DNA from 4 places in the Brachybacterium avium genome. Region 4 is predicted to be linked to each of the others. Evidence: riboswitches for the same ligand, from Rfam matches in the RefSeq annotation. Region 4 holds a riboswitch; each other region holds the start of a gene.
What was found. A riboswitch is a leader RNA that binds a small molecule or an ion and turns the genes downstream of it on or off. The one in region 4 is predicted to bind thiamine pyrophosphate.
Positions count from the first base shown of each region.

Region 1 (7,780 bases), 1.3 Mb from region 4:
CCAGGACCGCATCGATGCGACGGCTCGGTGACGCGGCCGGGAAGGTGTGCTCCGAGACGGCTGCGGGATCGCGGAGCAGCGGCGCGAGATGGCGGCGCGCCGCGCCGTCCGCGGTCTCGTTGAGGTCCCCGCCGACGATGACCGGTGCTCCGGCGCCGCGCACCAGCGCGGCCAGGTGCTCCGCGTGCCGCAGCCGGTTCTCCTCCTGCAGCGCCAGATGCGTCGAGGCGACCACCACGGCGCCGCCGCCGGGGATCGAGAGCCGCACCGCCGCGACCCCTCGCGGATAGGTCGAGTTCAGATCCGACACCGTCTGCTCCACCGGATGCGCACCCCGGCGGATCACCTGGGCGGCGACCTCGTCGGTGGCGAGGATCGCCAGGCCACGACCGCCGGCGCCGCCGAGCAGCACCCGTCGGCCGACCCGTCTGGCCAGCCACCGCAGCCGGGCGCTCGGCAGCACGAACCGCGGCGACTCCTGGATCAGCAGCACATCGGGCTGCAGGTCCCGGGCGGCTTCGATCAGCGCCGCCAGATCGCCGCGCAGCTCCCAGAGGTTCCAGCTGAGGATCCGCAGCTCCCAGGACTCGTGCCTCATGCCCTGCCCTCTGCCGCGCCCTCGCGGACCATCGGCGCGATCACGCGTTCCACCAGCCCGTAGAGCTCGTCGACCTCGTAGCTCGGCCAGCCGAAGAGTATCCGCCGCCACTCCGGCAGCACCGCCTTGGGGCCGAGCGCCGCCCCCATCAGCGCTCCGGTGATGCACGCGACCGTGTCGGTGTCATAGCCTGCGCGCACCGCGGACCGCAGCGCCGTCACCAGCGCGTCGCGCTGGGCGAACTTGCCCTCCGGGATCGGGCTGACACCGGCGATCGCCGCCCAGGCCGCCTGGAAGGCGCCGACGACCCAGCCGTTGCGACGGAACATCACCGGCGTCGAGAGCTCCGCCTCCTCGATCCGTTCGAGCCATACGGCACGCCGATCGGCGGGAAGCTGCCCGAGCCCCACCCGCACGTCGATCTGCCCGGTGAGGATCGCGTGGCGCACGGCCAGTCCCCACAGCACGTTCGCCTCGATCGTGTCGGGATGCACGTGTGTCAAGCGACACACCGCGGTCATCGCCTCGACCGCGTCCTCCTCCGAGGAGAGCAGATAGGGAAGCACGGTCACGTGCACCCTCATCAGCGAGCCGTTCCCCGCAGAGGCCGGCAGCTGCTCGTGCGCAGTGGCCGCGGCGAGCCGGAAATCCTTCGCCCGCGGCGCGTAGTGGCCGTCCTCGCGGGCGAGATCCGCCGCGGTGCGGACCACCTGCGAGGTGAGCGTGCCGATGTCGGGAGTGCCCAGGGACCACGAATACCACTCGCGGGCGATGTGGTTCTGCGCAGTCTCGACCCGCAGGTCATGACCGTCGGAGGCGGCGAGGGACGCCTCCAGCACCACGATCGCCATCGCGGTGTCGTCGGTCCACTCCCCCGGCTGCCAATCGAGGACCCCGCCCCCGATCATGTCGATGTCCTCGGAATCGGGCAGCGGCGGCTGGAACTCGTAGGGGGCGCCGAGCGCATCCCCGGCCGCTGCCGCCACGACGGTGCCGATGGCACGCTGGCGCTGAGCCTGGGACAGGCCCTCTCCGCTGGTGTTCATCGCATCGATCGTCACCCGGCCATGGTTCCACACCGCTGGCGGCGAACTGCGCCCAGTCCGGTCCCGGTACCCTGGTGAGGACCCAGAAGGAGCTTCATGACAGACACCTCCGCGGCCTCCGCACCGCACGGCGACGACCCCCACGATCACACCGGCCACGACCATCCGCCCAGTGGCGCGGATCTCGTCCGGGACCTCGTCAAAGGCCTGTCGATCCAGGCGCTGCTGATCCCGGTGCTGGCTGTCATCCTGCTGCTGGCGATCCTGCCCTTCGCCCCCTGACACCGGTCCCCCTGCTGCTGGGGATCGGCCTGGGCGCCGCCCAGCTGGCCTCGCTGGTGGCCACCAGCCTGTTCGTCGCGCGCACCCGCACCCAGCTGGCCGTGAACCCCGGCCTGCTGGCCGTGCGCAGTGTCGTCGAGGAGCTGCTGCGTGTCGCTGCGGTGCTGCTGGCGATCCTGCTGTGGCCCGCTGATGTGCGCCCGGAGCTCGGCATCTGGGTCGGGGCCGGCTGCGCGCTGGTGTGGCTGCTGCTCGCCACCGCCCAGACCATCACCACCCGGCAGCGCATCGCCCGTCCCGGCGACTGGTCCGAGGAAGCGATCTCCACGATGCTGGCGCATCGGGTCGGCGCGCGCTCGACCGTGCTGATGCGCCTGCTCGACGTGGCGGGCACCGTGATGTTCCAGGTCGGCGCCACGGTGCTGGTGATCCTCTCGCCGGTGCTGGCGATCGGCACGATCGTGCTCTCGATCGGTGTCGGTCTCTCCACCCTGGTGCTCCATCGCCGCTCGCCGGCCGAGCGCTCCCGCAGCCCCTGGGCCTACGCCCCCGTCGGCCTCGGGCTGCTCACCCTCGCGCTCGCCGTCTTCGGGCTGCTCACCCTCTGATCCCCGTACCCCCATCCTGCAGGAGCCGATGATGACCACTGCCCCCACCCCCTCCACTCGCCCCTCCGGCCTCTGGCTCGATCAGGTCGACGAGTCCGTCCGCATCCAGGACGACCTCTTCGGCCATGTCAACGGCCGGTGGCTGCGCGAGCATGTGATGCCCGCGGACCGCTCCAGCGACGGCGCCTTCCACGCCCTGCGGGACCTCTCCGAGGAGCGGGTGCGCGAGATCATCGAGGAGGCCGCGGCCGACGCGGAGTCCCGCGACCCGCGCGGCGAGCAGGTCCCTGCCACGGATCACCACCGGGTGGGCGCGCTGTACCGGATGTTCATGGATACCGAGGCGATCGAGCAGGCCGGCCTCGGCGTGTTCGAGGGTCTGCTGGCCGAGGTCACCTCCACCCCGGATCTCGAGGGCATCGTACGAACCATGGCGGCCCCGGACTCCGGCACCTCCGCGCTGCTGGCGTACGTCTGGACCGACGACATGGACTCGACGAACTACCAGGTCAAGATCCACCAGGGCGGGCTGGGCCTGCCGGACGAGTCCTACTACCGCGAGGAGGACTACGCCGAGATCCGCACCGCCTACGTCCAGCACCTGGCGAACCTCGCCCGCGTCACGGGGCTCGCCGGTCGCGAGGGTCTGGTCCCCGGGAGCGCCGAGGACCTCGCCGCCGCCGTGATGGACTTCGAGACCCGTCTGGCCGCCTGCCACCTGGACGTGGTGCGCCTGCGCGACCGGGAGAAGTCCTACAACCCGATGGGCTCCGCCCAGCGCCGGGAGCTGGCGCCGAGCTTCCCCTGGGATGCCTACGTCGAGGGCACCGGTGCCCCGGCCACGGCCTTCGAGGTGGTCTCGATCGGTCAGCCCGACTTCGTCGCCGCCGCCGCCCGGCTGCTGGCCGGGGAGGACCTCGAGGTGCTGCGCAGCTGGCTGGCCGTGCATGCCGTGTCCGCCTACGCGCCGTACGGTCCCGCCGTCCTGGTCGAGGAGGACTTCGCCTTCTCCGGGAAGATCCTCTCGGGAGCCGAGGAGCTGCGGGAGCGGTGGAAGCGCGGTGTCGCCTTCGTCGAGGGTGTCGTCGGCTTCGCGGTGGGCCGTGAATATGTCGCCCGCCACTTCCCGGCCGCGCACAAGGAGCGCATGACCGAGCTGGTCGACGCGCTGATGGACGCCTACCGCGACTCCATCCGGAGCCTGCCGTGGATGACCCCGGCCACCCGGCAGAAGGCCCTCGCCAAGCTCGAGCGGTTCACCCCGAAGATCGGTTACCCCGAGCAGTGGCGCGAGTACGACGGCCTCGAGCTCGTGCCCGGTGACCTGGTCGCCAGCGCCCGGGCCTCCCGCTGCTTCGAGGCCGCGTTCGAGTTCTCCAAAGTGGGAGGGCCGATCGACGAGACCGAGTGGCACATGACCCCGCAGACGGTCAACGCCTACTACAACCCGGGCGCGAACGAGATCGTCTTCCCCGCCGCGATCCTGCAGCCCCCGTTTTTCGATGCCGAAGCCGAGGACGCCGTGAACTTCGGCGGGATCGGTGCGGTCATCGGCCACGAGGTGGGCCACGGCTTCGACGATCAGGGCTCGAAGTACGACGGCGAGGGCAACCTGGTCTCCTGGTGGACACCCGAGGACCGCGAGGCCTTCGACACCCGCGCCGCGCAGCTCATCACCCAGTACTCGGCCCTCTCACCCCGGGACCTCGACGACTCCCATCGCGTCAACGGCGCCCTGACCATCGGCGAGAACATCGGCGACCTGGGCGGACTGTCCATCGGGGTGAAGGCCTACCTGGCCAGCCACGACGCCGCCGAGGTCGAGGCCGAGATCGACGGCTTCACCGGCCTGCAGCGGGTGTTCTGGTCGTGGGCGACGGTGTGGCGCGGCCGCCACCGCACCCAGGAGGCGATCCGCCGCCTGGCCGTGGACCCCCACGCCCCGATGGAGTTCCGCTGCAACACGGTCGCGAGCCACCTGGAGGAGTTCCACACCGCCTTCGAAGTCCATGAGGGTGATGCGATGTACCGCGCACCCGAGGAGCGGGTGAGCATCTGGTGAGGCCGGAGGCGCCGTTCTACGTGGGTCGCACGCGGCCCTCGTCCATCGGCTGGACCCGCATCGCGATCACTCTGGTGGCCGGCGCCGTGCTCGCGCTGCTCATGGCGCAGCGCTCCACATCGCTGGGCATGCTGCTGGTGGCAGTGCTGTTCCTGGGCCTGGCGGTGTGGACGTGGATGGGGCAGCGGACCCGCTTCATCGTGGACGGGCACGGGCTGACGGTCAGCTTGGGAGGGTTCCTGCCTCGCAAGCCCTGGCCGCTGGAGGATTTCCGCACCGTGCAGCTGCGCGAGCTGCCGCGCTCGCAGGTGGGCGTGGCCCTCGGCGGCTACGGATGGCGTCGCAGCCGCGCATCGACTCCGCAGCCCGCGGAGCTCACCCCTGTCGGGTCGCGGAAGATCTTCACCCTCGACCAGATCCAACAGCCCTACCGGATGCTGGTCACCCGGCCGGGGACGATGGTCGAGATCATCGGCCGCGGCTCCACCCACTACATCCTCTCCCCGAGGACCCGCACGCCACGGCCACCGCGGTCGACCAGGCGATCCGTTCCCGGCGCTGAACGGGTAGACTTCCCCCTCGTCATCCACTGACAGGGGAGCACCGCGAGGTGCTGAGAGTGCGCAGCCCGCGCAGACCCTCGAACCTGATCCGGCTCACACCGGCGTAGGGAGTCGGGATATCCGTGGAGCGCCGCCGGCGCCCGCGCCCCTTCCAGAGGGAAGGAGAAGTGATGACTCGTTTCCGTACCGTGGACCTGCTGGTCACCGTTCTGATCGGCGCCGCCTTCGGCGTCGCGTACCTGGGCTACGGCCAGCTGTACACGCTGATCGGACCGCTGACCGCGACGTTCAAGCCCGCCGAGGGACTGCTGGCCGGGATCTGGTTCCTGCCGGCGATGCTCGCGGGGCTCATCGTGCGCAAGCCCGGTGCCGCCCTGCTGGCCGGGCTGCTCGCCGCCGTGCTGTCGATGCTGCTGGGCAGCCAGTGGGGCTGGGGCACCGCGATCTCCGGCCTGATGCAGGGCGGCGGCGTCGAACTCGCGTTCCTGCTGACCCGCTACCGGCGCTTCGGCCTGCCGGTCGCCGTGCTGGGCGGCGTCCTCGCCGCGCTGCTGGAGTGGGGATGGGAGAAGGTCGCGTACTACCAGGAGATGAGCTGGGCCTTCTCCGGCGCGATGCTCGCCTGCTTCCTGGTCTCCGGGGTGCTGCTGTGCGGCGTGCTCGGCTGGGCGGCCGCACGGGCGCTGGTCTCCACCGGCGCGGTGGACTCCCTCGCCGCCGGCCGGGAGCACGCCCGGGTCGCCGAGGCCTGAGCAGGCGGCCCCGATCACCCCTCCCCGCGCCCCTGCCACGACCGGTCGACAGCTGACCGGTCTGACCTGGCGACCGCTGACCCGCTCCCGGCCCACGATCGCCTCGCTGGACCTCACGATCCCGGCCGGGCAGCGGGTGCTGCTGGCGGGTGCCAGCGGCAGCGGGAAGTCGACCGTGCTGCGGGCCCTCGCCGGGCTCCTCGACGAGGAATCCGGCGAGGGCACCGGCCTGCTGCCTCCACCGACCCGGCCCGGGGAGGCCGGGCTGCTGCTGCAGAATCCCGCGCATGCCGTGGTCGCGGCGACGGCCTTCCGCGACATCGCCTTCGGGCCCGAGAACGCCGCCCTGGACCGCACGGAGATCCGTGAGCGCGTCGCCGCAGCCCTCGCGGCCGCACAGGTGGGGCTGGATCCCCAGCGGGGTCCGCTCGAGGTCTCCGGCGGGCAGCAGCAGCGCATCGCACTGGCCGGCGGCCTCGCCCTCGACCCCGAGCTGCTGCTGCTGGACGAGCCCACCAGCATGCTCGACCCCGACACCGCGGACCGTGTCCGCGAGGCGATCCTCGTGGCCGCCGACGGTGCCGGTCTGGTCATCGCCGAGCACCGGCTGGGGCCCTGGCTGGCTCACGTGGACCGGTTGGTGGTGCTCGGCGAGCAGGCGCAGATCCTCGCCGACGGGGCACCGGGCGAGGTGCTGCGCGAGCAGCGGGCGCTGCTGCAGGAGATCGGGGTGCTGGTCCCCGAGGAGAAGAGCGCGGCGCGACCGGCCGCGACGCGATCAGTCGGGGCGGGGCCGATCGTCGCCTCGCTGCGCGGCGTCACCGTCCCCTCCCGCGGGCTGACCTCGCCCCTGGACCTCGAGGTGCGCGCCGGTCGCCTCAGCGTGCTCACCGGCCCCTCCGGAGCAGGGAAGACCACCATGCTGCGCACCCTGCTCGATGCGGCCGCACCGGCGACCGGCGAGGTGCAGCGGCCGGAGCCCGCACGGATCGCGGCGGTCCCCCAGAACCCCGAGCACTCCTTCGTCGCGACCACCGTGCGGGCCGAGCTGAGCGCCTCCCCCTGGGCCACCGATCCCGTCCTCGCCGAGGAGCTGCTGGAGCGCGCCGGGCTCGCGCACCTCGCCGGCGCCCATCCCCATCGTCTCTCCGGCGGGGAGCAGCGCCGCCTGGCGACCGCAGCGGCCCTCGCCCAGGCCCCGGACCTGCTGGTGCTGGATGAGCCCACTGTCGGCCTGGACGCCCGTCGGCGCCGGGACGTGCAGTCTCTGCTCGCGGACGCCGCGTCCCGCGGCTGCGCCGTGCTGGTCGCCACCCACGACCCGGAGCTGATCGCGGCCGCCGCCGACCGGTTCGAGCTGCCGGCCCCGGATCCGGCCGGGCCACCGCCCGCGCCGCGGCGTCGGCTTCCCGCCGATGCGCTGAATCCGCTCACCCTGTGCCTCATCGGGATCCTCGCCGCGGCCGGCTCCTTCGCCGTGCAGACCTGGCAGGGCGGGCTGCTGGCCCTGCTCCCTACGGTGCTGCTGGCACCGCTGGCGGTGCGGACGCTGCGCGGCGGCGCCCTGCGCCTAGCCCCGATCCTGCTCTCGGCAGCGGGGCTGGCCTGGACCACGGCCCTGCTCGGCGACGCACCGCCCCTGTCGCGCGAGGCATGGCTGCTGGGACTCAAGGAGGCCGCCCGGATCACCGCCTTCGTCGCCCCCGGGGTGCTGGCGCTGGGCAGCGTGGAGGCCACGGCGCTCGGCGATGCGCTGGGTCAGCGCCTGCGCCTGCCCGCCCGGCCGGTCGTCGCCTCGGTGACGGCGCTGGTGCGGGTCGGTCATCTGGGCCGGCAGTGGGAGGTCATCCTCCGCACGCGGATCCGTCG
Region 1 covers NZ_CP022316.1:3,093,740-3,101,519, reverse strand. Annotated here, with positions in the region: gene CFK39_RS13870 (endonuclease/exonuclease/phosphatase family protein) at 1-598, opposite strand, end outside; gene CFK39_RS13865 (ADP-ribosylglycohydrolase family protein) at 595-1,644, opposite strand; gene CFK39_RS17035 (hypothetical protein) at 1,741-1,926, shown strand; gene CFK39_RS13860 (hypothetical protein) at 1,983-2,534, shown strand; gene CFK39_RS13855 (M13 family metallopeptidase) at 2,566-4,596, shown strand; gene CFK39_RS13850 (hypothetical protein) at 4,593-5,189, shown strand; TPP riboswitch at 5,181-5,286, shown strand; gene CFK39_RS13845 (ECF transporter S component) at 5,330-5,911, shown strand; gene CFK39_RS13840 (ATP-binding cassette domain-containing protein) at 6,048-7,780, shown strand, end outside.
Region 1: it holds a riboswitch for thiamine pyrophosphate, as region 4 does, so the genes downstream of both, CFK39_RS13845 (ECF transporter S component) here and CFK39_RS04040 (ECF transporter S component) in region 4, are expected to answer to the same signal.

Region 2 (7,780 bases), 1.1 Mb from region 4:
TGCTGCTGCACCATCCCGGCGGCATCACCACTTCGTTCTATGCCACCCTCACCGCCCCGCAGCACCGCCCGGTCGAGCTCGAGCTGGACTGCGAGAGGGCCTATCTGACGCTGCGCGGCGGCACCGACGGCGGGCTCACGAGCCGCTGGGCCGACGGCCGGGTGGAGACCCTCGCCGAACGCTCGGTGACCTCCGGGGGCCGCTCCTACTGGGGCGTCTCCCACGAGCTGCTGATCCGCGACTTCTATGAGCGCCTGGACGAGCCGGAGCCCTTCTGGATCGGGCCCGGCGAGGCGATGGCCTCGCTGGAGATCCTGAAGGAGGCGTACCGGCTCAGCGGGGTGGGGCCGGGGGCGTGAGCCGGCCGGGCACCCCTCCCGCAGCCGCACCACCTCACGACCCCGGCGGGCCCCCGCCTACGGCTGCGGCAGGCCCAGGTGCTCGCGCAGGGTGGACCCGGAGTACTCGCGCCGGAACCTGCCGCGCTCCTGCAGCACGGGCACGACCTGGTCGACGAAGTCCTCGATCCCTCCCGGGAGGGTGGGCGGCATGAGGTTGAAGCCGTCGGCCGCACCCGCATCGACCCAGCGCTCGATCTCGTCGGCCACCGACTCCGGAGTGCCGATGAACGTGGCATGGCCACCGCCGGCGGCGAGGAAGCCCAGCAGCTCACGCACCGTCGGGCGTGTGGTGCGGATGATCCGCAGCACCGTCGCGTAGCGCCCCTTCGGGCCGGTGAACTCCTCCAGCGGTGGCAGCGGCGGGACGGGAGCGTCCAGCTCCCAGCCCGAGGTGTCCTGGCCGACGAAGAAGGCGAGCTGGCGCAGGGAGTCCTCGACGGGGAGGCGGGAGTGGAGGTCCGCCTGCATGCGCCGGACCTCCTCCTCGGTCGAGCCGACGTAGGTGACCAGTCCCGGCACCACCGCGAGCAGGTCCGGATCACGGCCCAGCGCCGTGGCGCGGGCACGGAGGTCCGTGCGGTAGGCGTGCGCGGATTCGCGGTCCCAGGCCACCGCGTAGATCCCCTCGGCCCAGCGGGCGGCGAGGTCGCGTCCCGGCTCCGAGGCTCCGGCCTGGAACAGCACCGGGCGTCCCTGCGGCGGCGTCGGCACATTCAGCGGGCCGTCGACTGCGAAGGAGTCACCAAGGTGATCCAGCGGACGGAGCAGGGAGGAGTCGGCGTACACACCCTCGGGTCGGCAAGGATGCTCTCGCGCGGCCACGAGTCCCACAGGCCATGGAGGACCTGGATGAACTCCTCCGCCGTGCCGTACCGCTCCTCGTGGGCGGGCAGCGCGGCCATGCTGTGGTTGCGGGCCTCCGCATCGGTCATCGAGGTGACCACGTTGATCCCGGCCCGGCCGTGGGAGATGTGATCCAGGCTCGCGAGCAGCCGAGCCGCATGGAACGGATCCCAGAAGGTGCTTGAGACCGTGGTGACCAGGCCGATCCGTTCGGTGGCGCGGGCCATCGCCGTGAGCACCGTGATCGGTTCCAGGAACCAGCTGGGCCCGCGCTCGGCGCCGGTGGGCGCGATCGACTGGCCGTCTGCGAGGAAGATCGCGTCGAGCCGGCCGCGCTCGGCGATCTGGGCGAGCTCTTCCCAGTAGGTGATGTCGCCCAGGCGGGACACTGCGGAGCCGGGCGCGCGCCAGGCGGCGCCGTGGTGGCCGACCGCGTGCGCGAACAGGTTCAGCCGCACGTGGCGGGTAGCAGTCGCGGCCATCAGTCCTTCACCAGCCCGCCGTCGACGACCAGGTTCTGGCCGGTGATCGCCCGCGACCACGGCGAGGCGAAGAACAGCACGGCATCGGCGAACTCGGCGGGTGTGGTCACCGACTGCAGCGGGGTGCTCTCGGCGATCGCGTCGAAGACGGCCTCGGGCGTCGCGGAGCTCGCGTCGGTGGTGCGCAGCAGGCCGCCGCTGACCATGTTCACCGTGATGCCGCGCGGGCCGAGATCGGCGGAGAAGGTGCGGGTCAGCGACAGCAGCGCCGCCTTGGCCGCGGTGTAGTCGTGGTAGGGCACCACCGGATGCTGGAAGAGGTTGGTCCCGACGTTGATGACGCGGCCCGAACCCGCCCGGTCGAAGCCCGGCAGCGCTGCCTGGATCGTGTTCAGCGCCCCCTGCACGGCGCTTGCGAACTGGGCCGAGAAGGCGTCGTAGTCGATCGCGTCCGCCTTCGCCCTCGCGTCCCCGTTGAACGAGAAGCCGCTGAGCGCATTGTTCACAACGGTGCTGACGGGCGCGCCGAACTCGGCCTGCGCCGCCTCGAACAGTGCCTCCACCTCGCCGCGGTCCCTGACGTCGGCGCGCACCGCGACCGCTCGGCCGGGATGGCGGGCCGCGAGCTCCCGTGCGGCGTCGCCGCTGGTGAGGTGGTTGATGACGACGCGGGCCCCCTCACTCAGCAGGGCTTCGGTGATCGCGCGGCCGAGGCCGCGGGCGCCTCCGGTGACCAGGACCACCTGGTCGGCGAGGGCGGGGATGCTCCGGGACTGCGCGGGCGCAGCGGAAGAGGAGGTCATGAGTGGTTCGTCCTTTCGAAGACGGGATGCGAGCCCCCGGGATGGCGGAAGGACCGGCATCCGGGCAGGGGCGGGAGAACGCTCCACAGGTGGAGGAGCGGGACGACGGGGGTCGGCTCTGATCCCGTTCTCGCGGACGGCAGGCGCAGGCCCTTCAGGCCCGGGCCGGACGGTGTCATCACTGCCTGCGATGCCCGTACATCGTGCGCTGCTGGCCGGGGTGTCACGGCAGCCGGCGCCGCATACGGCGCCACTGCAGGTGAGACCAGTGCACAGCAGCTCATCGACGACATTCCTCCGCGAGTACGAACTCGATCAGGTTCACCGGGTGTGTTCTCAGCCCTGTCGGGCACCCCGTGTCGGTCGTCGACTATACCCATGGCCCCGCCCGTGCGGCGGTTCGTCCCGTGCGGGAGCTGCGGCGACCGTGCGGAAGGAGGGCACCCGTCCCAGTGGACGGTGCGCTGCTGGGCCGGGCCGACCCGGGACGGAAGACCGTCGGCCGATCCGCCGGGATGGACCCTCGCCGCCGCCCGCCCGCCGCTGCGGGTAGGGTGGCCTGGTTCCGTGGGAGCCCGTTCGTCGGGCTGAGAGGGCCTCGTGCCGACCACCAGCACTGGATGCGGATAATGCCGCCGTCAGGAGGACCGCTCATGCAGCACGTCGCCGTCGTCGGCGCCGGGATCATCGGACTGCTCACCGCCTTGGAGCTGAGACGCCGCGGTCACCGGGTCGAGATCCGTTCCACCGGCGTGGCCGAACAGGCCACCCACGCAGCGGCCGGGATGCTGGCTCCCACCAGTGAGGTCCAGTTCGGCCAGCACTCGCTGAGGCCCTTGATGAGGAAGGCCGCGAGCCACCACCGCGCGCTGGCCGCCGAGCTCGCCCTGCGCACCGAGGAGCCGCTGGGCTACCGCGACACCCCCACCCTCGTCGTCGGCCGCGACCGGTCCGACCTCGAGGCCCTGCGTCTTCTCGCACAGGAGCAGTGCGCGGAGGGTGCCGAGGTCGAGGAGCTCACGTCCGCGCAGCTGCGCGGTCGCGCTCCGACGCTGGCCCGGCACGTGGCCGGGGCGATGCTCGTCGCCCGCGACCACCAGGTGGACCCCCGCACCCTGGTCGCCGCCGTCGTCGACGCATTGGCCGGCCCGGGGCGTCCCGGCGACGGGCCGCCCGTCTCCCTCACCATCGGCAGCCGCGTCGCCTCCACCGAGGAGATCGACGCCGACCGGATCATTCTCGCGGCCGGCCTCGGCACCACCGAGATCGACGGACCGCACCGGGTGCTCGACCTGTCGCTGCGCCCGGTCCACGGTGACATCCTGCGCCTGCACGTCCCCGCCTCCGCCCTGCTGCCCGAGGAGGACAACCTGCTGGACCACACGGTCCGAGCCCTGGTCCGCGGGCGTCCCCTCTACCTGGTGCCGCGCGGCGGCGGCCTCGTGCTCGGGGCCACCAGCCGGGAGGACGACATGGTCGGCGCGTCGGCCGGCGCGGTGCTGACCCTGCTGCAGGACGCGGCCGAGGTCCTCCCCTCCGTCCGCGACACCGAACTGCGTGAAGTGATCGCTCGCGCCCGCCCCGGCACCCCGGATGACCTCCCGCTGCTGGGACCGGTGCCGACAGACCCGCGAGTGATCGTGTCCACCGGTTACCACCGCCACGGGATCCTGCTCTCCGCCTGGGCCGCGGCGCGCACCGCCGATCTGCTCGAGGCCGATCCCGGGGCACCGCCGCCCGGGGACATGGCCGAGGAGCTCGCCGCCGTCGATCCCGCCCGTTTCACCACCACATCCCACCTCCAGGAGGTCTCATGAGCATCGTCGTCCACGTCAACGGCGAGGATCTTGACCTGTCCGACGCCGTCACGGTCCGCGACCTGGTGGCCGACCGCCTCGGCCGCGAGGTCGGCGACGACGGGCGCGCGTGCGACGGCACCCCGCTCGGCGTGGCCATCGCGGTCGACGATGCGGTCCTGCCGCGCAGCAGCTGGGCCCACACCCCGCTGACCTCCGATGCCCGGTACGAGCTCGTCACCGCCGTCCAAGGAGGATGAATCATGACCGATACCCCCGAGACAGAACTCGTCATCGCCGGAGAGACCCTGAGCTCCCGCCTGATCATGGGCACCGGAGGCATCACGGACCTGGCGGCCCTGGAACGAGCCCTGCTCGCCTCCGGCACCGCGATGACCACGGTCGCCCTGCGCCGCTTCTCCCCGACGACGCGGGACTCCGTGTTCACGATGATCCGCCGCCTGGGGATCCGTGCCCTGCCCAACACCGCCGGCTGCTTCAGCGCCCGCGACGCCGTGCTGACGGCGGAGCTGGGCCGTCAGGCCCTCGAGACGGACTGGGTGAAGCTCGAAGTCATCGCCGATGAGGACACCCTGCTCCCCGATGGCGTCGAGCTCGTCGAGGCCACCGCCATGCTCGTCGAGCGCGGATTCACCGTGCTTCCGTACACCACGGACGATCCGGTCCTCGCGCAGCGCCTCCAGGACGTCGGCGCGGCCGCGGTGATGCCGCTGGGAGCTCCGATCGGCACCGGCCTCGGCGTGCTGAATCCCCACAACATCGAGATGATCACCTCCCGCGCCACGGTGCCGGTCGTGCTCGATGCCGGGATCGGCACCGCCTCCGATGCCGCGCTGGCGATGGAGCTCGGCTGCGACGCGGTGCTGGCCGCGAGCGCCATCACCCGCGCACGCGACCCCGAGGCCATGGCCCGCGCGATGGCCCACGCCGTCCGGGCGGGCCATCTCGCGGCGGGTGCCGGCCGGATCCCGCGCCGGAGCCTGGCGCTGGCCTCCTCGAGCCACGACGGTCGCATCACGACCGCTCACCCCGCGGGGACTTCGCATGAGCGAGACCTCCCCCGCCCCGCAGTCCCTGCCGCCGCTGGTCCCCCGGGCCCGGAGCTGACGCCGGAGCAGCTCGACCGCTACCGGCGCCAGATCACGCTGCCGCAGATCGGCACCCTCGGGCAGCGACGCCTGCGCGCGGCCTCGGTCCTGGTGGTCGGCGCGGGAGGGCTCGGCTCCCCCGCGCTGCAGTACCTCGCCGGGGCCGGTATCGGTACTCTCGGGATCGTCGACGACGACCTCGTCGACACCTCCAACCTGCACCGCCAGGTCATCCACACCACGCCGGCCATCGGTACGCCCAAGACAATGTCCGCGGCCGCAGCCGTCCGCGCCCTCAATCCCGAGGTCCAGGTGCGCACACATCCCGAGAGGCTCACCCCCGAATCGGTCACCGGCCTCGTCGAGGACTATGACCTGGTGCTCGACGGCAGCGACAACTTCGCCACCCGCTATGCCGTCGCCGACGCCAGCGAGATCACCGGGGTGCCGGTGGTCTGGGCTGCCGTGCTGCGAGGACAAGGGCAGGTCAGCGTGTTCTGGCCGGGGCGCGGCGCACACTACCGCGACGTCTTCCCCGAGCCCCCGGCCCCGGGCGAGGTGCCCTCCTGCGCGGAAGGCGGCGTACTCGGCACACTGCCGGGCCTGCTCGGGATGATCATGGGGACGCAGGTGATCCAGCTGGTCACCGGCACTGGTGAGCCGCTGGTCGGCCGGCTGCTGCTGTGGGACGAGGCCACCAGCACCTCCCGAACGCTGCGGCTCGTCCCGGACCCGCACCGCACGAGGGCCACCCGGGTGGAGGTGCCGGCCGCCGCCGACCCCTCATGCCGGCTCGGTGCGCCCGAGCCGAGCGAGACGCTCGACGTGCCCGCCCTGCGGTCGCTGCTCGATTCGGGGGCCGACGTCACGCTCATCGATGTGCGCGAGGACTGGGAGCATGCCGCCGGGGCGATCGAGGGCGCGATCCACCTCCCGCTGACTCAGCTCCTCGAGCACGGCGAGCACGCACTTCCCACGGGACGAGGCGGCGGCGAGATCGTGCTGTACTGCCAGGCCGGCTCACGCTCCGCGACCGCACTGGAACGCCTGCGACCAGCATGGGCGGGGCGCGAGGGCCGGGTGCGGCACCTCGGCGGCGGCTACGCGGCCTGGACGGCGCCGACGCCGTAGTGGATCACTCGGTGACGCCGGCGGTGCCTGGTCCGGAGCCGGGCCGCCGCGATGTCCGGGCAGGCGTCCGGGCTCAGCTCCAGTCCGCGGTGCGGTCCCTCAGCGCGCGGTAGGCCCCCAGGACCTCGGGCGTCGGCTCAGCGTCGACGGTGCGGGAGCCGCTGATGCTCCAGGCCGGCGGCTCCGGTGTCCCGGCGAGCGCCCAGGCGGCCTGACGGGCGGCGCCGAGCGCCACGTACTCCCCTCTGGGGCGATGGTCACCTCACGGCCGAAGATCGCGGGTGCCAGCTGCTGGACGGCCTGGCTGCGCGCGGCGCCGCCGATCAGGGTGATGCGGGCCGCGGCGGTACCGGTGCGGTCCTCGAGTGCGGCGATGCCGTCGGCCAGGGAGCACAGCAGGCCCTCGACATAGGCGCGGGCAACGTCCTCCCGGGTGGTGGAGGTGCTCATCCCGGTGAGGGTGGCGCGGGCGTCCGGGCGGTTCGGGGTGCGCTCGCCGTCGAAGTAGGGCAGCAGGGTCACCCCGTGCGCGCCGGGCACGCTCGCGAGCGCCAGCTGCGCCATCTCCTCGTGGGAGACCCCGAGCAGGGCCCGGCCGACCTCCAGGATCCGGGCGGCGTTGATCGTCGTGGTCATCGGCAGGAAGCGCCCGGTCGCGTCGGCGAAGCCGGTGACCGCGCCGGTGGAGTCGTTCGGGCGGGTGGGACTGACCATCGCGCACACCCCGGAGGTGCCGATCGAGACGGAGACGTCGCCCTCGCTCAGGGACAGGCCGAGCGCGGCACCCATGTTGTCACCGGTGCCGGCCGCGATCGCGGCGCCGCTCGAGGTGCGAGCCATGACCTCCTGCGGGCTGCCGGGCAGGCGGGGCAGCTCGAGCGAGCGGCCCAGCGCGAGCTCGACCAGTTCGGGCTTCCACTCCTCGCTCGCCGTGGAGTAGTAGGCGGTGCCGGAGGCGTCGCCGCGATCGGTGAAGGCAGTGGTGCCCTGCTCGGCCAGGTGGAGGGAGACAAAGTCGTGGGGCAGCAGCACGCGCGCGGCCCGCTGCGCGTTCTCGGGCTCGTGGTCCCGCACCCAGCGCAGCTTGGAGGCGGTGAAGGAGGCGACCATCAGGCTGCCGATCTCGGCGACGCTCGCCTCGGGCCCGCCCATCTCCTCGATCAGCGTCTCGGCCTGCGGGGCGGAGCGGGTGTCGTTCCACAGCAGGGCGTCGCG
Region 2 covers NZ_CP022316.1:2,002,376-2,010,155, reverse strand. Annotated here, with positions in the region: gene CFK39_RS09080 (Gfo/Idh/MocA family protein) at 1-359, shown strand, start outside; partial or broken gene CFK39_RS09075 (LLM class flavin-dependent oxidoreductase) at 417-1,726, opposite strand; gene CFK39_RS09070 (3-oxoacyl-ACP reductase) at 1,726-2,529, opposite strand; TPP riboswitch at 2,805-2,896, opposite strand; TPP riboswitch at 3,087-3,190, shown strand; gene thiO (glycine oxidase ThiO) at 3,183-4,346, shown strand; gene thiS (sulfur carrier protein ThiS) at 4,343-4,585, shown strand; partial or broken gene CFK39_RS09055 (thiazole synthase) at 4,589-5,362, shown strand; gene CFK39_RS09050 (ThiF family adenylyltransferase) at 5,360-6,565, shown strand; partial or broken gene xylB (xylulokinase) at 6,639-7,780, opposite strand, start outside.
Region 2: it holds a riboswitch for thiamine pyrophosphate, as region 4 does, so the genes downstream of both, CFK39_RS09070 (3-oxoacyl-ACP reductase) here and CFK39_RS04040 (ECF transporter S component) in region 4, are expected to answer to the same signal.

Region 3 (7,780 bases), 450 kb from region 4:
ACCGAGGCCAGCCCCATGACGATGGGCACCGCGATCGGCTCCAGCGGAGCATCGGTGGACAGCCGCTCGGTGAGCAGCAGCACGGTGGTGTAGGTCAGCAGCCACAGCCCCGTCATCATCGCGAACACCTGCCAGAACGCGCGCGACCAGGAACCGGTGAGCAGGCTGCGCAGGGTCGGGGCCGGTGCGGGCGCGGGCACGGGCGCAGGCGCGGTGCCCGGGCCGGTCGCGGGAAGTGCCTCCTGCTGCTGCGTGAACAGCGGGGCATCGCTCACCTGCCGGCGGTAGTACAGCAGCATGCCCACGGAGAGCAGAGCCCCGGCCGCGAACAGCACCCGCCACCCCCAGGCCGCGTACTGCTGCGGCCCGAGCAGCGTCAGAAGCATGGCGACGGCGAAGGCCACCGCCGCCTGCGCCCAAGGGGCCATCGACAGGATCAGCCCGCTCATCAGCCCGCGCCGACGCGGCGCCGACCATTCCATCGCCAGCGGGATCGCGGCCGAGTACTCCCGGCCACGAAGATGCCGCCGAGGAAGCGCAGCAGCAGGATCAGCGTCACCGTCCCGATGCCCAGCAGCTGATGGGTGGGGACCAGGGCGATCGCCAGCGCACATGCGGCCGTGCCGCCGATCGCGATCCGCGTGGTGCGGGTGCGGCCGAGGCGGTCCGAGATCCGGCCGAACACGACCCCGCCGACGGGACGGCCCATGAGCATCGCGATGATGATCAGCGCCCCGGTGGAGGCGGTCGCACCGGGCCCTGCGAGCACCAGCATCGCGGGGGCGAGGGCCGTCACGGGCAGGAACACATGGATGTTGTCGATGAAGTTGCCGACCACCCCGGCCCGCAGGGCGGCTCGCCCCGCCGGGGGCAGCTGCTGGGGTTCGGTGAGCGTCGAGGCGGCAGCGGTCATCGGGTCGCCCCGCTGAGAACGGCCTCCGCCTGGGCGGCGTGCGGCTCGAGCCGACGGGCCTGCTCGAAGAACTCCAGCTCGTGGCGGCACGCCAGGAGGAACGCTCGCGTCGCCGCGGCCCGCTGGGCGGGGGTGGCCGCAGCGACCTCCCGCTCGACCTCGCCCAGCGCCCCCTGCACGCCCTCGACGAACCCGGGATCGCGATAGGTCTCCAACCAGGCGGCGTACGGATGGCCCGGCGCGATCTCGGCCAGATCACCGCCCACCTGCGCGTAGAGCCAGAAGCACGGCAGCACCGCGGCGGCCGTCACCGGGGCGGCGGAGCCGAGCGCATGGGCGAGCAGGAAGTCGGTGTACGCGCTGGTCACCGGGCTGATGGCGGTGCCATCCTCGGCCGGTTCCGCGGAGAGCCACGAACGATGCAGCTCCGCCTCGACCGTCAGACAGGTCCGGGGGGACTCCGCCCAGAACGTGCGGCCCGAGGCGGTGGTGGACGCCTCCGCGAGGGCGGCCAGGGCGCGGGAGTAGCGGGCGAGGTAGAGCGCATCCTGGGCGAGATAGAACTCGAAGGCCGGGCCGGTCAGGCTCCCCTCCACCAGCGCCCGGACGAATCCGGAGCCCGCCACCTGCGCAGCCAGGGAGGAGCCGGCGGCCCAGAGCGCGGCGGTCCACGGGCCGGCGGGGGCGACGACCGGGAGCACCGGGGCGGTCCCGGCCTCCGTCCCGGCAGCTCCCGCGCAGGCATCGATCAGGTCCTCGGGCGTCTCGAGCCGGGCGGGGACCTCGCCCACCCGCAGCCAGGGCGCGGCGGAACCGGCCGCTGCCAGCCGTCGGCCCTGGTGGGCGTGGTCAACGGGGCCGTGCCCCGTCCCGACGTGCAGCGCCCCGCCGTGCACGATCGCCTCATGCAGCCACTGGGTCGCCCAGGCCAGGGCCGCGGCGGGGCTGTGACCGGCCCCGAGGCGGGTGGCGAGGGCGGAGGCGAGGGAGCAGCCGGTGCCGTGCGTGCTCGTGGTCTCCACCCGGGCCGAGCTCGCCCGGTGCTGCGCGCCGTCGGCCTCCACCCAGGTGTTGCTCACCTCGCGGTCCTCGAGGTGACCCGTCTTGACGACGACGGCGACCCCGGTCTCCGCCGCCCAGCGGCCGGCCTGCGCGAGCGCCTCCCCTTCGCTCCTCGCGCGCGGCGCACCGGTGAGCACCGCGAGCTCGTCGATGTTGGGGGTGACCACGCTCGCGCGACGGCAGAAGCGGATCATCGCCTGCTCGGCCGCGGGTTCCAGGAGGCGATGCCCGCTGGTGGCGACCATCACCGGGTCCACCACGAGCACCCGCGGTGGGTGCGCGTCGAGCCAGGCCGCGACCGTCTCGATGACCTCGACGGTGCCGAGCATGCCGGTCTTGACGGCCTCGAGGGTGACGTCATCGCTGACCGCGGCCAGTTGGGCGGCGAGGAACTCGGCCGGCGGCACATGGATGTCGCGCACGCCGTGGGTGTTCTGGGCGACCACCGCGGTGACGACGGCCATGCCGAACCCGCCCGCGGCGGTGATCGACTTGAGATCCGCGGCGGTGCCGGCGCCGCCGGTGGGGTCCGTCCCCGCGATCGAGACCACGCGCGGCACCGTCGGCCGGACGGGGAGGAGGGCAGAGGGGGACTGGGTGCAAGGATCCGAACTCATGCGGACATCCCTTCGCTAGTACGAACTAGATCAGGTTCCACGGGTGTCATCTCAGCGCGTCTCACGCACCCCGTGTCCGCCGACCACCCTAGAGCACGAGCTCGCAGCGGGGCCCGCCGTCCACGACGGTGAGACGTCACCGGCTGTCGGCCCCCGCTCGTAGGCTCAGGGCATGAAGATCCTGCACACCTCGGACTGGCACCTGGGCCGCACCCTGCACAAGGTCGACCTGCATGCCCACCAGGCCGCCTTCCTCGACTGGCTGGTCGCGCTGGTCGAGACCGAGCGGGTCGACGTGGTCGTCATCCCCGGCGACGTCTACGACCGCGCCGTGCCCGCCGTGTCCAGCGTGACCCTGCTGGACAGCGCCCTGGCGCGCCTGGCCGACACCGGCGCCACCGTGGTGCTGACCTCCGGGAACCATGACTCCCCGGAGCGGCTCGGCTTCGGCCGTTCCCTGATGCGCGCCGGCATCCACCTGCTCACCGACGTTCCCGGCATCGAACACCCCGTCTCCGTGGCCGATGAGCACGGCGAGGTGCTCTTCTTCGGCCTGCCCTACCTCGAACCCGACCGGGCCCGCACCGAGCTGGTCGCGGAGGGGGAGCCGCCGCTGGCTCGCAGCCACGAGGCCGTCACCCGCGCCGCGCTGGAGCGTGTGCATGAGCGCGCCGCCGCGCATCCGGGAGCGCGCACCGTCGTCCTCGCCCACACCTTCGTCACCGGCGGCGATGCCAGCGACTCCGAGCGGGACCTCTCCGTCGGCGGCGTCGACTCGGTGCCCGCCGGTGTGCTGGGAGGCCTCGACTACCTGGCGCTGGGCCACCTGCACGGCTGCCAGGACCTCACCCGCCTCGTCGGCGCCCCCGCCTGGTACTCCGGCTCGCCGCTGGCCTTCTCCTTCTCCGAGAAGAACCACCGCAAGTCGGTGCTGCTGGTCGAGCTCGGCGCCCCCGGGACCGCGGCAGAGGTCCGACGGATCCACACCCCGGTGCCGCGCCCGCTCACCGAGCTGCGCGGCTCCCTCGAGGAGATCCTCGCCCGCGCCCCCGAGCACGGCGGCGACTGGATCAAGGCCGTCGTCACCGACCCGGCCCGCCCCGCCCACCTGCAGGAACAGCTGCGCGAGGCCTTCCCGCAACTGCTGCTGACCGAATACGCGCCCGAGGGGCGGGAGGCGAGAGCGGGCACCCCGGTGGTGCGGCGGGAGCAGAATCCGTTGGACGTGATGGACGACTTCCTCGCCCACGTCACCGGCGCGGCTCCCACCGCCGCCGAGCACGAGGTCCTGGACCGCGCCTATACCGCGGTGCGCCGCCAGCAGGAGGCCTCGTGAAGCTTCACCACCTGCGCCTGACCGGGATCGGCCCCTTCGCCGGCACCGTGCAGATCGACCTCGCCGCTCTCGGCGCGAGCGGCATGTTCCTGCTCGAGGGCCCCACCGGCTCCGGCAAGTCCACGATCCTCGATGCCATCGTCTACGCCCTGTACGGGCAGGTCGCCGGCAGCGTCAGCAGCGGCGACCGGATCCGTTCGCAGTTCGCGCCGCCCACCGAGGCGAGCGTGGTGGACCTGGTGTTCGAGACCGCCTCCGGCATCTTCCGGGTGCGCCGCCAACCCGAGTTCCACCGCCCCAAACTGCGTGGCACCGGCACCACGAAGGAGCAGGCCAAGGCCGTGCTCTGGCGGATCGGCTCCCCGCAGCTGATCGAGGACGTCATCGCCGACACCGCAGGCGGGGGCAGCGGCGTCGAAGCGATCGCCGCCCGGATCGACGAAGTGGGCCGCGAGATCCAGCGCGCCGTGGGACTGACCCGCGAGCAGTTCACGCAGACCGTCCTGCTGCCGCAGAACGAGTTCGCCCGCTTCCTGCGCGCCGGCACCGGGGAACGCCAGACGGTGCTGCAGCGCGTGTTCGGCACCGAGACCTACGCCGCCGTCGAGAAGCAGCTCGAGGAGATGCGCAAGCAGGCCAGGCGCGAGGTCGACGCCGCCCAGCAGACCCTCGGCACCGCGCTGGCCCGCTTCACCGAAGCCGCCGCTCTGGAGGAGGAACCGGTCGGCGTGCTCGAGGAGCACGCCGCTGCACTGCGCCTGGAGCCGCTGGCCGGGCTCGCCGAGGAGCACCTCGCGGCGGTGACCGCCCGGGCCGACGAGGCCGGTGGCGCGGCGGAGCAGGCCGGGACCGCCGAACAGGCCGCCCGCACCGCGGCCGAGGCCGCGACCACCGCCCGCACGCGCATCGACCGCCGGCGGGAGCTCGACGAGCTCGCCGATCGGCTCGAGAAGGAGAAGACCGCCCTCGAGAGCGCGCAGACCGCCCTGCAGCGCGACGAGACCGCTCGCCCCGTCGTCGAGGTGCTGCGTCGCCGCGACGGCGCCACCACGAAGGCCGCCACCGTGGTCGAGGCCCTCGCACAGCTCGCGAGCACCACCGCGGAGCGGCAGAAGTCGGTGGTGGACCTGCTGGAGGAGGAGGACGCTGCTGCCCAGCTGGCCGCAACGGCCGACGAGGCCACGACCGCCGCCGGCACGCTGAAGGACCTCGTCGAGCTCGAGGCCGGGCTGCCCGCGCGGGAGCAGCAGCTCGCCGGGCGACGCGAGCAGCTCACCGCGTCGACGACCGCCCTCGCCGCGCTCACCGAGCAGCTCGAGGCACGGCCGACCCGACGCACCGAGCAGGTCACCGCCCGGGATGCCGCGCGCAAGGATGCCGCCGCTCTCGGTGACGCCCGGCTCGCGCTGCGCACCGCCGAGGAGCGCCAACAGGCCACCACCGCTGCCGCGGCCCAGCAGAAACAGGTCGAGACCGCCCGCGAACAGGCCGCAGCCAGCCTGCGCACCGCGCAGGAACGGGCGGCGACGGAGAACCAGCTGCGCCGCCGCCGCTTCGCCGGGATCGCCGCCGAGCTCGCCGTCGACCTCGAGGCCGGGGACGCCTGCCCCGTCTGCGGCGCGCTCGAGCATCCGCACCCGGCGAGCACCGCCGAGGACGCCGTCGGCCCCGAGCAGGTCGAGGCCGCGGAGGAGGAGCGCCGGGCCGCCGAGGCCGCGCACTCCCGCGCTGAGCAGCAGCACGCCCTGGCGGGCCAGGAGCTCGCCCGGCTCCACGAGGCCGCCGGAGACCTCACCCCCGAGACCGCGACGACCGCCGTCGAGGCGGTGAAGACGCAGGTCACTGCCGCCCGCACGGCCGAGAAGGAGGCCGCAGAGCTCGAGACCGCGCTGACCGCCTTCGACGAGGAGACCGAGCGCCTCACCCGGCGCAGGGAGGCCGATGCTCTCGGCGTCGAGCGCGAACGCACCGCGATCGCCGCCGCGGCCGAGGCACTGGAGACCGACCGCAGCAGGATCGCCGAGGCTCGCGGGGAGGACGACTCCATCGCCGACCGCCGCCGCGCCCACCTCGCCCGCGCCCGGGCCGCGACCGCCCTGCGGGAGGCGCTGCGCAGCCGGACCGAGGCCGAGCAGCGGGTGGCGGAGCTCGTCGAGGAGGCGGAGACGTCCCTGGCTGCCAGCGGGCTCGCCACCGTCGAGGCGGTCCGTGCCGCCGTCCTCGCCGCCGAGGAGCGCGGGCGGCTGCAGAAGCTCGTCCAGACCCGCGCGGTCGACGAGTCCCGGCTCGCCGACGGCCTGGCCGAGGAGGGCATCGCCGAGGTCGTCGCGACGCCGGAGGCCCGGGAGCAGGCGGAGGCCGTAGTGGTCGCGACCGCCGAGAAGCTCAAAGCCGCCCGTGCCGCGGTGCAGGAGGCCGCCGGTATCGCCGCCCGGCTGCGGGGCATCGCTGAACGCGCCGCCGCCGCCCGGACCGCACTGCGGACCGCATCGGCCCAGGTGCGCAGCGTCAGCGAGGACGCGGGCATCACCGTGCGCGTCGCCGACCTCGCCACCGGCCGCTCGAGCGACGGGGAGCGGGTGCAGCTGTCCACCTACGTGCTGATGTGGCGGCTCGACGCCGTCATCGAGGCGGCGAACGTGCGCCTGGCCCTGTTCTCCGGCTCCGACCTCGAGCTGCTGCGCGACACCGGTGCCCGCGGCGCGAGGAAGACCGGCCTGGACCTGCTGGTGCTGGACCGCCGCACCGACCAGGTGCGCGTGCCCGAGACCCTCTCCGGCGGCGAGACCTTCTTCGTCTCCCTCGCGCTCGCCCTCGGCCTCGCCGACATCGTCATGGGCGAGGCCGGGGGAGTGCAGATGGAGACCCTCTTCATCGACGAGGGCTTCGGCTCGCTGGACCCCGAGACGCTCGAGACCGTGGTCCGCGAGATCGGACGGCTCGCCGAGAGCGGCCGCGTGATCGGGATCGTCAGCCACGTCGGCGACATGAAAGCGCAGATCGCCGAGCAGATCCACGTGCGCCGCGGCGCCGACGCCCGCTCCACCCTGACCGTCACCGCGTGAACACGTCTGCCCGTCCAGCGAAGCCCCGTAGGGTCTACGCCTGGCGCGGTCCGCACCGGTCCGCCACGATCCCGCAGGAGCCGACATCTTCGACACCTCGAAGCCCCCGAGTCCCGCCTTCCGTACGGCACCCACGAGCCCCGGCTCCCGGATCGTGGGCACCGGCCACTACCGGCCCGCGCGTGTGATGACGAACCAGGATCTCGAGCAGCTGGTCGAGACCAGCGATGAGTGGATCCGCCAGCGCACCGGCATCGAGTCCCGACGCATCGCCGCCGACGGCGAGGGCGTGCCCGAGATGGCGACCGCGGCCGCCCGCGCCGCGCTCGCCGACGCGGGCGTCGACCCCTCGGAGGTCACCCAGATCATCGTCGCGACCTGCTCGAACGAGGAGCGCTCCCCGAGCGCTGCCGGCAGGGTCGCCGAGATGCTCGCCATCCCCGCCCCCGCCGCCTTCGACGTGGGCGCGGCCTGCTCCGGCTTCGAGCACGCCCTCGCCGTCGCGGACATGTCGATCCGCACCGGCGCGTCGACCGTCTCCCTCGTGATCGGCGCCGAGAAGCTCTCCGCCTTCACCGACTACAGCGACCGCACCACCTGCATCCTCACGGCCGACGGGGCGGGCGCCATGGTCCTGCGCGCGAGCGAGGAGCCCGGCATCGCCCCCGTGCAGTGGGGCACCGAGCCCGAGCTCGCCGACGCGGTCACCATCAACGGCGAGGGCCCCTGCTTCTCCCAGCAGGGCCGTCAGGTGCTCGGCTGGGCACTGCGCGAGGCGCCGAGGATC
Region 3 covers NZ_CP022316.1:1,338,917-1,346,696, reverse strand. Annotated here, with positions in the region: gene CFK39_RS06145 (MFS transporter) at 1-449, opposite strand, end outside; gene CFK39_RS16740 (MFS transporter) at 449-913, opposite strand; gene CFK39_RS06140 (bifunctional hydroxymethylpyrimidine kinase/phosphomethylpyrimidine kinase) at 910-2,592, opposite strand; TPP riboswitch at 2,583-2,675, opposite strand; gene CFK39_RS06135 (exonuclease SbcCD subunit D) at 2,765-3,928, shown strand; gene CFK39_RS06130 (AAA family ATPase) at 3,925-6,993, shown strand; gene CFK39_RS06125 (beta-ketoacyl-ACP synthase 3) at 7,181-7,780, shown strand, end outside.
Region 3: it holds a riboswitch for thiamine pyrophosphate, as region 4 does, so the genes downstream of both, CFK39_RS06140 (bifunctional hydroxymethylpyrimidine kinase/phosphomethylpyrimidine kinase) here and CFK39_RS04040 (ECF transporter S component) in region 4, are expected to answer to the same signal.

Region 4 (7,780 bases):
CACCGGGGCGAATCCGCTGATGGCGCCGGCGCGCAGGTAGTCGCCGTAGGAGAAGCCGCCGGGCAGCACGATCGCGTCGACGTCCTTGAGGTCGCCCTCTCCGTGCCAGAGCGCGACGGGTTCGGCGCCGGCGAGCCGCACGGCGCGCAGCGCGTCCCGGTCATCGAGCGTGCCCGGGAAGGTCACCACACCGATGCGCATCAGGCCTGCGCCTTCCCGTCGGCGGCGTCCTCGACGTCGATCGAGACGACGTCCTCGATGACGGGGTTGGACAGCAGGGTCTCCGCGGCCTCGCGCAGGGAGGCGAGCACCTGCTCGGTGACCTCGCCCTCGACCTCGAGCTCGAACCGCTTGCCCTGACGGACCGAGGCGATGCCCTCGAAGCCCAGGCGGGGGAGCGCGGCGGCGACGGCCTTGCCCTGCGGGTCGAGGATCTCCGGCTTGGGCATGACGTGGACCACGACACGTGGCATGGGTGCTCTCCTGGGGGACGACGGCCGCGGGATGCGGTCCTGGCGGGTGAGGGCTGCGGGGCGGGCACGGTCGGCGCACGGGGCGGCCGACGGGACGAGCCCGACCCCTGACATGGTACCGAGCCGGAGCGTCCCGGCGGCGGGCTGCCCACCATGGGGTCCGCGTCTCGCCCGGGGCGCGGTCGCGCAGTGTGGGCGTTGTGGACTCAGCGCGGTCCGGCCCTGGGCAGGAGCCGTCCGCGACGATATGTTCGAGGCACACCTGACCTCGCCCCCGGGAGGACCCGATGAAGATCCACCACCTCGTCCATTCCTGCCTGCTCGTGGAGATCGCCGGGCGGCGCCTGCTCGTGGACCCCGGCGGCTTCAGCACGGAGGCCGTGCGCGGCCTGGACGCCGAGCTGCTGTCCGGACTGGACGCCGTGCTGATCACGCACCAGCATCCCGACCACCTCGACCGGGCACTGCTCCAGGAGGTGCTGGACCGGGCCGGCGGCGCCGAGGTGATCGCCGAGCCGGAGACGGCCGCGCTCCTCGCCGAACCCGCGGGCGATGCCGCCGCGATCCCGGCGCAGCGCCTGCTGGCCCTCGCCGCCGGGGACACGCATGAACTGCCTGCGGTCCCGGGCGAGCAGGCGGTGCGCCTCGAGGCCGTCGGCGGCCAGCACGCGGTCATCCACCCGGACATCCCCCGGGTGGGGAACTCGGGCCTGGTGCTCTCCGCCGGGGACGGTCCCCGCCTCGGCATCACCGGCGACTCGCTCGAACCGGTCCCGCAGTTCCGGGGCATCGACGTGCTCGCCTTCGCGGTGGTCGCTCCCTGGTCGAAGATCGGCGAGACCATCGACTTCCTGCGCGCTGTCGGCCCGGTGCTCGCGCTGCCGGTGCACGACGCGATCGCGAGCGACGCGGGCCGTCCGATCTTCCTGCGCCAGTCCACGAATCTCGCTCCCGAGGGCACCGAGGTGCGCGATTGGCCGGCAGACGGGGTCATCGAGGTCGGCGCGGACTGAGCACGCCCGGCCGAGCGCGCCGGGCCGAGGAGGTCGGGAAGTGAGCAAGATGCAGGAGCTGCTCGGCAGGGAGGTCCCTGCCGACCGGATCGCCCAGGCGATGCGGGCGGTGCCGCGGGCCCGTTTCCTCCCCGCCGCGCTCCGTCACCGGGCGGGCGAGGACGCCCCGCTGCCGATCGGTGAGGGGCAGACCAACTCGCAGCCCACCACCGTCGAGAACATGCTCCGCCTGCTCGAGGTGCGAGAGGGGCACCGGGTGCTCGACCTCGGAGCCGGCTCCGGATGGACCACCGCCCTGCTCGCCCATCTCGTCGGCCCCACCGGGGAGGTGCTGGGCCTCGAGCGCCAGCAGCGGCTGCTGAGCCCGGCGCGCACCGCGCTCGCCGAGACCGTGCCCGAGGGCCGGGCGAGGATCCGCGCCGCCCGGCCCGGCGTGCTCGGCGCCCCCGAGGACGCGCCCTTCGACCGGATCCTCGTCTCCGCCGGAGCCGGCCGCCTGCCGCCGGCGCTGCCCGCACAGCTGGGCGAGGGCGGGATCCTGGTCATCCCCGTCGGCCAGCAGATGCGACGGATCGCCCGCCGCGGCGACGCGCTGGAGGAGACCGTCCACGGGGCCTACCTCTTCGTGCCCCTCATCGAGGACCCGCCATGAGCCGAACCGGCCACGGAAGGGTCCGCCGGCTGGACACCGTGCACGGGAGGGACCGCTGCAGTTAGGGTGGCCCCGTGCACGGGAGTCCGGTAGGCCGGGCTGAGAGGGAGTTCTCGAACTCCGACCGTAGAACCTGATCCGGATCATGCCGGCGCAGGGAGCTCCGCCGAGCGAATGTCGCCGCGCGCCCGTGCCCGTCTGGAAAGGCACGGACCGTGATCCCCGCTTCTGACGACGCCTCCGCACCCACCACCGCTCCCGCCGCTGCCCCCGGCGGCCCGCCGCCCCCTGCGAGCCCGGACCCCGATCCCACACCCGCCCGCTCCCGACTCGGTCTGCGCGAGATCGTGCTGGTCGTCGTGCTCGGCGTGCTGTTCGGATTCCTGTACTGGGTGTTCGTCCAGGCCTGGAGCTGGCTGGCGATCGCGATGGGCCCCGCCGGTGATGTCGCCCAGCACGTGATCTTCGGCTCCTGGCTGTTGGTGGCCCCGATCGCGATCGCGATCATCCGCCGCCCCGGCGTGGGGATCCTCGCCGAGATGCTCGCCGGGACCATCGAAGTGGTGTTCCTGGGCAGCCCCGTCGGCCCGCTGCTGGTGCTCTCGGCCGCGCTGCAGGGCCTCGGCAGCGAGCTGCCCTTCGCCCTGACCCGCTACCGCCGCTTCGGCTGGGGCGTGTTCGCCGCCTCCGGTGCGCTCGGCGCGGGCCTGGTGTTCTTCTGGTCCGCGTACCGGATGGGCTGGTACGGCCAGGACCTGCTCACGCTGCGCCTGGGCATGCAGGTGCTCTCTGGGCTCGTCCTCGGCGGGCTGCTGGCCCGCGTGATCGTCCGCGCGCTGGAGCGCACCGGAGTGCTGACGAACTTCGCCATCGGTGCGTCGGCGCAGGCCGACGAGATCCCGCAGCGCCGTGTCCGCTGAGGCGGGAACGGTCCGGGACGACACATCGCGCCCGGTCGGGGCCGCCGCGTCCACCGAGCCCACAGCGCCTGCCGAGCTCGTCGTCGAGGCGAGGGACCTCGAGGTGGTGCTGCCCTCGGGCGCCGGTGTCGGCCCCTGGACCGGGACCCTGCGCGCGGGGGAGCAGGTGCTGCTGCTGGGACCCAGCGGCTGCGGCAAGTCCACGCTGCTGCGGGCGCTCGCCGGCGCGATCCCCGCCCATCAGCGGGGCCGGGTCACCGGGACGCTGCGGGTGGGGGAGATCGATCCGATCGCCGGCGGCGTCCTCGCCGCGTCCGCGGCCGTCGGATTCCTCGGGCAGGACCCGGCCGACGGGGTCTGCCTGCCGCAGGTGGCCGACGACGTCGCGCTCCCGCTGGAGAGCCGTTGCGTCCCGCCCGCGCAGATCGGCCAGCGCGTGCACCGCGCGCTGGCCGAGGCCGGGATCGATGACCTGAGCGAGCGCGCCGCCGCGACGCTGTCCGGCGGGCAGCTGCAGCGGGCAGGGCTCGCCGCGGCCGTGGTGGGCCGGCCCCGCCTGCTGCTGCTGGATGAACCGACCGCGATGCTCGACGCCGACGGGGTGCAGGCGGTGCGTGAGGCCGTCACGGCAGCCGCCGCCGGCGGCGAGGTCGCGGTGCTGCTGGTCGAGCACCGGCTCGACGACTGGGCGGGAGAGCGTGGGGTGGCGGGGCTGCCGCCGCGCACCATCGCCCTGGACGCCTCCGGTCGGGTGCTCGCCGACGGACCCACCGGGGAGGTCTTCGCCCGTCACGGCGCCACGCTGCGGGAGGCCGGGTGCTGGCTGCCGCGCGAGCTCGAGCAGCAGCTGGAGGGCGCGGCGGAGCTGAGTCCGGAGCGCTGTGCGGGCCCTGTCCGGGACCTCGCCCCGGACTCACCGGCGAATGCTGCGGCGGATCCCGCGAGGGAGCCGCTGCTGACCGTGCGGGGCGCCGAACTCGGCCATCAGGGTCGTCCGGTCCTCTCCGGGGTCGACCTCACCGTGCGTTCCGGGCAGTTGCTCGCCGTCGTCGGCCGCAACGGTGCCGGCAAATCCACCCTGCTGGGGGCGCTGTCCCGGCTGGATCCGCCGCTTCGCGGTGAGGTCGAGGGCGCTGCGGCGGGCCTGGTGTTCCAGCGGCCCGAGGCCCAGTTCGTGGCCGACACCGTGACCGGTGAGCTCGCGGCGTCCGGGGTGGATCCCGCCCAGGTCACGGCGATGCTCACCCGGCTCGGGCTCGAGGAGCAGCGGGAGGCGAGCCCCTTCGCGCTCTCCGGCGGTCAGCAGCGTCGCCTCTCCCTCGGCGCGATGCTGCTGACCGAGCGGCCGGTGCTGCTGGCGGACGAGCCCGGCTACGGCCTGGACCGAGCCGCCGCACACACCGTCCTCAACCAGCTGCGGGAGGCGGCTGATGCCGGGCAGGGGGTGGTCATCGCCACCCATGACCTGCGCACGGTGGAAGCGGCCGATGCGGTGGCCGTGATCGATGACGGCCGACTGAACGGGCCGATGCCGCCAGCAGACCTGCTGCAGGACACGGCGCTGCTGCAGCGCGCCGGGCTCGTCGCAGGAGAGCCGGTCGCGGACGCGTGCCCGCTGGCCGGGGCAGAGCCCCAGCCGGCCGCGGAGAAGCCTCCGTCGGCCGTGGAGCCCGACCCGAGGGCGGGCCCCCGGGGCCGGCTCGCCCGGCGCAACCCCACCGTGCTGCTGGCCCTGCTGACCGGCCTGAGCATCGTGTGCATCGCGCTCACCGACCCGGTGCCGCTGCTGGTGCTGTACGCGCTGCTCGGCGCCGGCGTGATGATCGGCTGCCGCCGCGGACCGCTGGCCCTGCTGCGCGGCCAGTTGCCGTTCGTGGTGTTCGCCAGCGGGATCTTTCTGGTCAATGTGGTCAGCCGCCCCGGGCACGAACCCTGGCCCGAGCTGCCGATCCGGATCACCGAGGAGGGGATCGTGCTGGGCGCGGCGCTGGCGCTGCGGGCGCTGGTGATCGGGCTCGGTGCCCTCACCGTCATGTGGGCGACCGAGCCGCGGAACACGATGGTGAGCCTGCAGCAGCATGCCCGCCTGCCCGCCCGGTTCACCTACGCGCTGCTGGCCGGACGCCGGCTGCTGGATGATCTGCCGCACCGGTGGGAGACGCTCACCCGCGCCCACCGGGTGCGGCTGCCGCTGACCGCCGCGGGTGCCGTGGCCCGGCTGCGGCCCCGTCACCTGCTGCGCTGCGCCTTCGGACTGCTGGTCGATGCGGTGCGCAGCGCCGAACGGATCGCCTTCGCCCTCGAATCACGGGGTCTCGGGGAGGGGGAGCGGACCCTCTGGCGGCCGGTCCCGCTGGGTCGCGGTGATGCGCTGCTGGCCTGCGGGATCGCGGCGGTGGTCATCGCCGTGCTGGTCCTGGTGTGAGGGGGCCGCCGGGTGAGGCGGCCCTGTCGCCCGCCCGGCGGTGCTGTCGCCCGCCTGGCGGTGGTCCGGCCCGGCTCAGAATTCCTGGCCGGTGAGGCGCTCGTACGCCTGGACGTACCGCTGCCGGGTCTGGGCGACCACCTCGGCCGGCAGTGCCGGTGGTGCGTCGGTGGAGCCCTTGGACCAGCCGGAGGCCGGGGAGGTCAGCCAGTCCCGCACGAACTGCTTGTCCAGGCTGGGCGGGGTGCGGCCCGGGGTGAAGGTGTCCGCGGACCAGAACCGGCTGGAATCCGGGGTGAGCACCTCGTCGCCGAGCATCAGGGTGCCGTCGATCCGGGAGCGGCCGAACTCGAGCTTGGTGTCTGCGAGGATGATGCCCCGCTCGTCGGCGATCCGCCGGGCCCGCTCGAACACCGCCAGGGTGAGGGACTCCAGCTGCTCGGTGAGATCCTCGCCCAGCAGCTCCCGGGCCTGGGCGACGGTGATGTTCTCGTCGTGCTCCCCGGGTGCGGCCTTCGTCGAGGGGGTGAAGATCGCGGGCTCCAGGCGGGAGGCCTCGGCCAGCCCGCTGGGCAGCACGTGACCGCCCACCGAGCCGCCGGCACGGTAGTCGGCCAGGCCCGAGCCGGTCAGGTGGCCGCGGGCGATGCACTCCAGCTCCACCATGTCCAGGCCGCGGCAGCGCACCGCGCGACCGGCCACGGCGGCGGGGACGTCGGTCCCGGAGAGCACATGATGGGGGACGATCTCCGCCAGCTGCTCGAACCAGAACAGGCTGATCCCGGTGAGCAGGCGGCCCTTGTCGGGGATGCCGGGCTGGAGGGAGTGGTCATAGGCGCTGATCCGGTCGGTGGCGACCATCAGCACCTCCTCGGCGGCCGAGGGCTCCACCCCGGCGGGGACGTACAGCTCGCGGACCTTGCCGGAGACGATGTGGTCCCAGCCCTCCAGCTGCGGGGCCTCGATCAGGGGTGCGGTGCTGGTGCTCATGCGGTCTCCTCCGACGCCCCGGGGGCGGTGTGCGCAGCGGCTGCGGCGCGGCGGGCGATATCGGTGCGGTGGTGGCTGCCCTCGAGGACGATCTCCTCGGTCGCCGCGAGCGCCCGGGAGCGGGCCTGCTCGAGGTCGGCGCCGGTGGCGACCACCGACAGCACCCGGCCGCCGGCGCTCACCAGGGCGCCGTCCGCGGCGGCGGTGCCGGCGTGGATGACGTGCGCGCCGCGAGCCTCGCAGGCCTCGAGCCCGGTGATCGGGTCGCCGGTGCGCACGGCGGCGGGATATCCGGCGCAGGCGAGCACCACGGTCACCGCGGCATCATCGCTCCAGGTCAGCTCGGCTTCCTCGATGAGCTCGCCGCGGGCGGCGGCCAGCAGCAACGGGGCCAAGGGGGAGGTGAGCCGCTCCAGGACCACCTGCGTCTCGGGGTCGCCGAAGCGGGCGTTGAACTCCACCACTCGCATCCCCCGCGAGGTCAGCGCCAGCCCGCAGTACAGGACCCCCACGAAGGGGATGCCGCGGGCGGCGAGCTCCGCGATCGTCGGGCGGGCGACCTTCTCCAGCACCTCGTCGGTCAGGCCCGGCGGCGCCCAGGGGAGGGGGGAGTAGGCGCCCATCCCGCCGGTGTTGGGGCCCTCGTCCTCGTCCAGCGCGCGCTTGAAGTCCTGCGCGGGGGCCAGCGGGACCACGCGGGTGCCGTCGCTGATACAGAACAGGGAGACCTCGGGGCCGTCCAGGTACTCCTCGAGCACCACCTGGCCGCCAGCGGTCAGCACCGCCTCGGCATGGATGATCGCGGCCGCGCGGTCCTCGGTGACCACCACGCCCTTGCCGGCGGCGAGCCCGTCGGCCTTGACCACGAAGGGCACATCGCCCAGGGGGTTGACCCGGTCCAGTCCGGCCTCGAGCTGCGCGAGCGCGGTGACGGTGACGGAGGCGGCGGTGGGGACCCCGGCCACGGCCATGATCTCCTTCGCCCACGACTTCGAGCCCTCGAGCACCGCGGCGGCGGCCGACGGGCCGAACACCGTCAGACCGGCTTCGCGCAGCCGGTCGGCGGCCCCGGCCACCAGTGGTGCTTCGGGGCCGATCACCACCAGATCGGGCTGCAGCTCACGGGCCAGGCGCACCTGGGCGTCCAGATCGCCGACGGGGGTGTCGTGGCAGGTCGCGAGCTGCGCGATGCCGGGATTGCCGGGTGCGGCGTGCAGCTCAGGGGCGGGATGGTCTGCGGCGAGGCGCCGGATGATCGCGTGTTCGCGACCTCCGGAGCCGATGACGAGGATCTTCACGCGGTTCAG
Region 4 covers NZ_CP022316.1:884,084-891,863, reverse strand. Annotated here, with positions in the region: gene purQ (phosphoribosylformylglycinamidine synthase subunit PurQ) at 1-201, opposite strand, end outside; gene purS (phosphoribosylformylglycinamidine synthase subunit PurS) at 201-473, opposite strand; gene CFK39_RS04050 (MBL fold metallo-hydrolase) at 761-1,486, shown strand; gene CFK39_RS04045 (protein-L-isoaspartate O-methyltransferase family protein) at 1,536-2,138, shown strand; TPP riboswitch at 2,207-2,315, shown strand; gene CFK39_RS04040 (ECF transporter S component) at 2,354-3,058, shown strand; gene CFK39_RS04035 (ATP-binding cassette domain-containing protein) at 3,048-5,483, shown strand; gene CFK39_RS04030 (phosphoribosylaminoimidazolesuccinocarboxamide synthase) at 5,559-6,473, opposite strand; gene purD (phosphoribosylamine--glycine ligase) at 6,470-7,771, opposite strand.